DNA from 2 places in the Streptomyces sp. NPDC041108 genome. Region 1 is predicted to be linked to the other one. Evidence: riboswitches for the same ligand, from Rfam matches in the RefSeq annotation. Region 1 holds a riboswitch; the other holds the start of a gene.

Region 1 (3,401 bases):
GAGCGCTGTGACCCCCGCTGGAGGCGACACCGCGGCGGGCCGTTCCTGGCCGGCGGTCCTGAACGCGCTGCTGTCCGGGCACGACCAGGACGCCGGCGCCACCTTCTGGGCGATGGACCAGATCATGCGCGGCGAGGCGACGGACGCGCAGATCGCCGGGTTCGTGGTGGCGCTGCGGGCCAAGGGGGAGACCGTCGACGAGATCACCGGCCTCGTCGACGCGCTGTACCAGCACGCCAATGTGATCGAGGTGGCCGGGGAGACCGTCGACATCGTCGGCACGGGCGGGGACGGCGCCAAGACGGTCAACATCTCCACGATGTCGTCGATCGTCGTCGCCGGTACGGGCGCGAAGGTCGTCAAGCACGGCAACCGGGCCGCGTCGTCGGCGTCCGGGGCGTCCGACGTGCTGGAGAAGCTGGGCGTCAATCTGGAGCTGACGCCGAAGCGGGTGGCCGAGGTCGCGGAGGAGGCCGGGATCACCTTCTGCTTCGCGGTGAAGTTCCATCCGGCGCTGCGTCATGTGGCCGCCGCGCGCGGGCAGTTGGGCATCCGGACGGTCTTCAACGCGCTCGGGCCGCTGGCCAACCCGGCGAAGGTGCGGGCCCAGGCGGTCGGGGTCGCCGACCCCCGGATGGCGCCCATCATGGCCGGTGTCTTCGCCGGACGCGGCAACTCCTCACTGGTCTTCCGCGGTGACGACGGGCTCGACGAGCTGACGACGACGGCGACCTCACGGGTGTGGGTCGTCCGGGACGGCAAGGTCACCGAGGAGGCGTTCGATCCGCGCGACGTGGGGCTGGAGCTGGTGCCCGTGGAGGCGCTGCGGGGGGCCGACGCCTCGTACAACGCGGATGTCGCGCGGCGGTTGCTGGGCGGGGAGACCGGGCCGGTGCGGGATGCGGTGCTGTTGAACTCGGCGGCTGCGTTGGTGGCGTTGGAGCCGACGTCGGCTTCGCTGGCGGAGCAGCTGCGCGGTGGGATGGAACGGGCCGCGGAGTCGATCGACTCCGGCGCGGCGCGGCAGGCTCTCGAACGGTGGGTCGCGGCCACCAACCGGTAGTCCTTCGGGCGCGGGTCCGGTGGGGCGGGGGGAAACGCGCGGGGCGCAGCCCCTGCTTTTCAGGAGTGCGGGGAACTGCGCGAGAAGCCCCACGGGACCCGCACCCGCTGACGAAGCCGCGCGAGAAGCCCCACCGGACCCGCACTCGTCGGCGAAACCCGCGCCCCCGACCCCTCAGGCCCCATCCCGCCATCCGGACACGAGTTGCGGCGCGACGATCACCTCGCGTACGTTCTGGTTCAGGTCATGAGTGACAGCCCATAGCCCCGGCTGGCTGTCCGGCAACCCTCCTTCCGTGGCGGGGTGCCCCGGGTGAAGACCGGGCCGTAGGCAGCGAGGTCTACGGCAAGCGCGGCTTCGAGGGAGTTCTTCCGTGAGCAAGCGAATGCGATAGGGCCGCCGAGCCCCGCCTCCGCGCACCCTTTTCTCTCTTTCCTCCGCATGCCTCGCTTCGGCATGCCCCTCACGGGAGTTCGCCATGTCTGTCTCCACCCTTGCCGCCGACCAGTCCGTTTGTGCCCCGCTGCCCGTTCTGGGGCGAGATGTCACCGTCCCGCTCGTCACCGGTGGCGAGGTCACCTACGCCGCCCTCGACTACGCCGCCAGCGCCCCGGCCCTGCAGCGCGTCTGGGACGACGTGGCGGCGTACGCGCCGTACTACGGGAGCGTGCACCGGGGCGCCGGGTACCTCTCCCAGCTGTCGACGGACCTCTTCGAGAACGCCCGGAAGACCGTCGCCGAGTTCCTCGACTGCCGGGCCGACGACCAGCTGATCTTCACCCGCTCGACGACGGACTCCCTGAACCTCCTGGCCGAGGCCCTGCCCACCGACTGCCAGGTCTTCGTCTTCGAGACCGAGCACCACGCCTCGCTGCTGCCCTGGCGGGACGCGCGGGTGACGTACCTGGACGCGCCCCGGACGCCGGAGCAGGCCGTCGCCGCCCTGGAGACCGCCCTCGCGGCACGCGACCCGTACGGGCCGGCGCTGGTGTGCGTCACCGGTGCCTCGAACGTCACCGGGGAGATCTGGCCGGTGCGGGAGCTGGCGGCGGCCGCGCACGCGCACGGTGCGCGGATCGTGCTGGACGCGGCCCAGCTCGCGCCCCACCACCCCGTCTCCGTACGGGAGCTGGACGTGGACTGGGTCGCCTTCTCGGGGCACAAGCTGTACGCGCCGTTCGGGTCCGGCGTGCTCGCCGGGCGCGCCGACTGGCTGCGCGAGGCCGACCCGTACCTCGCGGGCGGCGGTGCCAGCCGCAAGGTGACCCGGCGGACGGACGGCGGCGTGGACGTCGAGTGGCACGAGAGCGCCGCCCGCCACGAGGCCGGCTCGCCCAACGTCATCGGCGCCTACTCCATCGCCTCCGCCTGCAAGGCCCTCACCGAGGCCGGGTTCGACACCCTGGTCGCCCGGGAGCGGTATCTGATCGACACCGTACGGGCCGGGCTCGCCGAGGTGCCCGAGGTGCGGACCCTCACCCTCTTCGGCGACGACGCCCCGCGCGTCGGAGTCCTCTCCTTCGTCGTCGAGGGCTGGAACAGCTCCCACTTCGCCGCCGCCCTCTCCGCCGAGTACGGCATCGGCGTACGCGACGGCCTCTTCTGCGCCCACCCCCTCGTCCGTACCCTCCTCGGCACCGACCCGCAGACCCAGGGCGAGTGCGGCGCCCCCGAGGCGGCCCCCGGCGAACGTTCCCTCAACGCGATCCGGGTGAGCTTCGGAGCGGGCACCCCCGACGAGCACGTGGAGCGGTTCCTGGGAGCGGTCAAGGAGCTGGTGCGGGACGGCGCGCGGTGGAACTACCGCACGGAGGACGGCCGTTGCGTCCCGGCGGTCTGACCGCCACCGCCGGTGCGTCCGGCCGCGCGAGAGGCCGCTAGCCGTCCAGCCCGATGGCGAATGCGGCCTCCAGGTCGTGCTGGGAGTAGGCGCGGAAGGCGACGTGCGTGTCCGTGCCGAGAACGCCCGGGATCTTGCTGATACGGCCGGGGATCACGTCCGCGAGGTCCTCGTGCTCCTTCACCCGGACCATGGCGACCAGGTCGTACGTACCGGTCACGGAGAACACCTCGGTCACGGAGTCGATCGCGGCGATCGACTCCGCGATCTCCGGAATCCGGTCCACGCTGGTCTTGATGAGGACGATCGCGGTGATCACGGCTGGTTCTCTCCCTCGGGGGCCGGAGCAGGGACGTTCTTCGACGCGTCCGCTGGCGGTTTCACTCTAGCCCTACGGCCGTAACGCCCCCACGCGTAGACGAACCCCAGTCCGAACCCCACCAGGTGCGCCAGATAGGCGACGCCCGGCCCCGAGGTCTGCCGTCCCGCCGCCAGCCA
Region 2 (3,401 bases), on a different contig from region 1:
CACCGCGTCGTACGGCCTCGCGGTCGCCGTCGCCCAGGGCGGAGCACACCCAGACGGCGCCGGAGGACGGGTCGATCGCGGAGAGGCCCGACACGAGACCGCCGCCGCCGCGCTTCGCGGTGAGCGAGTCGGTCTCCTCGTCCAGCGTGTAGGTGACGGGTCCCCGGTTGGACGCGACGAGTACGTGGGCCGCGCCGTGCGTTGATGCCATACGGCTCAACCTAGCCCGGGGGTTCGGCGGTCAAACGTGCGGTTCGGCCGTATACAGGAGTGCCTGTGGGGGTGGGGGGTGCGGGTGCGTCGGCGGGTGCGGGTGCGCGGGGCTTCTCGCGCAGTTCCCCGCGCCCCTGAAAAGCCGGGGCTGCGCCCGCCGACGCACCCGTACCCGCACGACAATCACCGGCCCTGAATCACGCCGCTCTCCGCCGCGCGTACTCCGTGATGTCGACCATCGGCGGCCGCTCCTCCAGGTCCACCGAGTACGTCCGTGGCTCGAACCCCTCCCGCCCCCGCTCGAACTGCGTCAGGACCGGCCGGATCAGATGCCCGCGGGCCAGCCGGAGCTGGGCCGTGCGGTAGATCGCCGCGGACATGCGGCCCAGCGCCGCCCCGTCCTGGTGCCGGTGTTTGCGGACGCCCACGTCGACCTGGGAGAGCGCGTCGAGGCCGACCAGGTGCAGCGCGTCGACCAGCATGCCCAGCTCGACGCCGTAGCCCACCGGGAAGGGCAGCCGCTCGAGCAGCGAGCGCCGGGCCGCGTACTCGCCGCCGAGCGGCTGGACGAAGCCGGCCAGCTGGGGCCAGTGCATGTTGAGCAGGGGGCGGGCCATGAGTTCCGTCACACGGCCGCCCTGGCCGGCGGCGGACCCGAGGGGGCGGTCGTACATCGCCTTGACGAGGTCGACACCAGGGTCCGTGAGCAGCGGGCCGACGATCCCGGAGACGAAGTCGGACGAGAACTCCTTGAGGTCCGCGTCGATGAAGCAGACGATGTCGCCCGACGTCACCATCAGGGACCGCCACAGGACCTCGCCCTTGCCGGGCACGGCCGGGATGCGGGGCAGGATGTCGTCGCGGTGGACGACTCTCGCCCCGGCGGCCGCCGCGACCTGGGACGTCCGGTCGGTCGAGCCGGAGTCGACGACCACGATCTCGTCGACGAGGGGGACCTGCCGCATGAGGTCATGACGGATGATCGCGACGATGTCGCCGACCGTCTCCTCCTCGTTCAGCGCGGGCAGGACGACGCTGACCGACTGGCCGGTGGCCCGTTTCGCGGCCATGATCTTGTGGAGCGGGCGGTCGGTCATGGACCAGGAGCGGGTGCTCAGCCAGCGCTCGACTTCCTTCAGCACAGTGCGCGGCTCCTCTGCGTTCATCTCGCGGTTCGGACGGCTCTCTCAACTGTCCTGGCCTTCGGTTACAGTCTTGGACAACGCTGGTGACCATCGCATGTCGGTGCTCGTCCGCGTATACAACCAAATACCGCTCATCCAGAGGGGCAGAGGGATACGGCCCGATGAAGCCCCGGCAACCCTCCAGCCGGTCTGACCACGTCGTCGTGGTGAGGCTCCCGGCTCGGGAAGGTGCCAAATCCGTCTCACGGCGAAGTGCGCCGTGAGGAAGATGAGGAGAAAGGGCCTCGCCTCCATGGCTGCGCAGACTGTTGCAAGCACCACCGAATCCACAGTAGACCTCGGCCCCGCCGCCGCACTGAGCTGCCGCGAATGCGGTCACCGCGTCCCCCTCGGGCCGGTCTTCGCCTGCGAGGAGTGTTTCGGGCCGCTGGAGATCGCCTACGACTACTCCGCGTACGACACGGAGCAGTTGCGGAAGACGATCGAGTCCGGGCCCGCCAACATCTGGCGGTACGCGCCCCTGCTGCCCGTCCCGGCCGACGTGGCGACCAAGCCGAACATCAACCCCGGCTGGACCCAGCTCGTGAAGGCCGACAACCTGGCCGCCGCGCTCGGCGTCGACACCGGCAAGCTCTTCATCAAGGACGACTCCGGCAACCCCACGCACTCCTTCAAGGACCGCGTCGTCGCCCAGGCGCTGGAGGCGGCCCGCGCCTTCGGCTTCACCACCCTGTCCTGCTCCTCCACGGGCAACCTGGCCGGCGCCGTCGGCGCCGCCGCCGCCCGCGCCGGCTTCCGGTCCTGCGTGTTCATCCCGCACGACCTGGAGCAGGGCAAGGTCGTCATGGCCGCGGTCTACGGCGGCGAGCTCGTCGGCATCGAGGGCAACTACGACGACGTGAACCGCTTCTGCTCGGAGCTGATCGGCGACCCGGCCGGCGAGGGCTGGGGCTTCGTCAACGTCAACCTGCGGCCGTACTACGCGGAGGGCTCCAAGACCCTGGCGTACGAGATCTGCGAGCAGCTCGGCTGGCAGCTCCCCGACCAGCTGGTCGTGCCGATCGCCTCGGGGTCGCAGCTCACGAAGATCGACAAGGGTCTGCAGGAGCTGATCAAGCTCGGGCTCGTCGAGGACAAGCCGTACAAGATCTTCGGTGCGCAGGCGGAGGGCTGCTCGCCGGTGTCGGTGGCCTTCAAGGCCGGGCACGACGTGGTGCGGCCGCAGAAGCCGAACACCATCGCGAAGTCGCTGGCGATCGGCAACCCGGCGGACGGGCCGTACGTGCTCGACATCGCGCGGCGGACCGGTGGGGCCGTGGAGGACGTGACGGACGAGCAGGTCGTCGAGGCGATCAAGCTGCTCGCGCGGACCGAGGGGATCTTCGCGGAGACCGCCGGCGGGGTGACCGTCGGCGTCACGAAGAAGCTCGTCGAGGACGGCCTTCTCGACCCGACGCTGACCACGGTCGTCCTCAACACCGGTGACGGCCTCAAGACGCTGGACGCGGTGGCCGGGACCGGCCTGACCGCGACCATCCGGCCCAGCCTCGATTCGTTCCGTGAGGCCGGTCTCGCGTAAGCAGGACCCGTCAGCACGTCGTTCGGCTGCGGGTAAGCGGGGGCTTGTCGCGCAGTTCCCCGCGCCCCTTAGGTTCGCTGCACTCCCCGGAGGTTTCCCACCATGTCCGTCAACGTTCGCATCCCGACCATCCTCCGCACCTACACCGGCGGTCGGGCCGAGGTCAGTGCCGAGGGGGGCACCCTCGCCGAGGTCATCGCCGACCTGGAGAAGAACCACAACGGGATCGCCGCCCGGGTTCTGGACGATCAGGGCAAGCTGCGGCGGTTCGTGAACGTGTACGTGAACGACGACGATGTCCGGTTCGAGCAGGGGCTGGAGACGGCGACGCCGGACGGCGCCGGCGTGTCGATCATTCCCGCCGTCGCCGGTGGCTGACCCCCGGTCCGTACCGGTCGGTAGTAACCGTCGGTAACTTTGATTACCGAGCGTTCATCGAATTGCCCCCTCCGTAAGAGAAGCGG

The links. A riboswitch is a leader RNA that binds a small molecule or an ion and turns the genes downstream of it on or off. The one in region 1 is predicted to bind S-adenosylmethionine.
Region 2: it holds a riboswitch for S-adenosylmethionine, as region 1 does, so the genes downstream of both, thrC (threonine synthase) here and ACZ6BB_RS16730 (aminotransferase class V-fold PLP-dependent enzyme) in region 1, are expected to answer to the same signal.

The regions. Positions count from the first base shown of each region.
Region 1 covers NZ_JBVIYK010000005.1:224,923-228,323, forward strand. Annotated here, with positions in the region: gene trpD (anthranilate phosphoribosyltransferase) at 1-1,063, shown strand, start outside; SAM riboswitch class IV at 1,306-1,421, shown strand; gene ACZ6BB_RS16730 (aminotransferase class V-fold PLP-dependent enzyme) at 1,542-2,903, shown strand; gene ACZ6BB_RS16735 (Lrp/AsnC family transcriptional regulator) at 2,941-3,222, opposite strand; gene ACZ6BB_RS16740 (rhomboid family intramembrane serine protease) at 3,219-3,401, opposite strand, start outside.
Region 2 covers NZ_JBVIYK010000009.1:317,650-321,050, reverse strand. Annotated here, with positions in the region: gene ACZ6BB_RS26215 (alpha,alpha-trehalose-phosphate synthase (UDP-forming)) at 1-211, opposite strand, end outside; gene ACZ6BB_RS26210 (glucosyl-3-phosphoglycerate synthase) at 411-1,355, opposite strand; SAM riboswitch class I at 1,487-1,633, shown strand; gene thrC (threonine synthase) at 1,651-2,937, shown strand; gene ACZ6BB_RS26200 (MoaD/ThiS family protein) at 3,040-3,315, shown strand.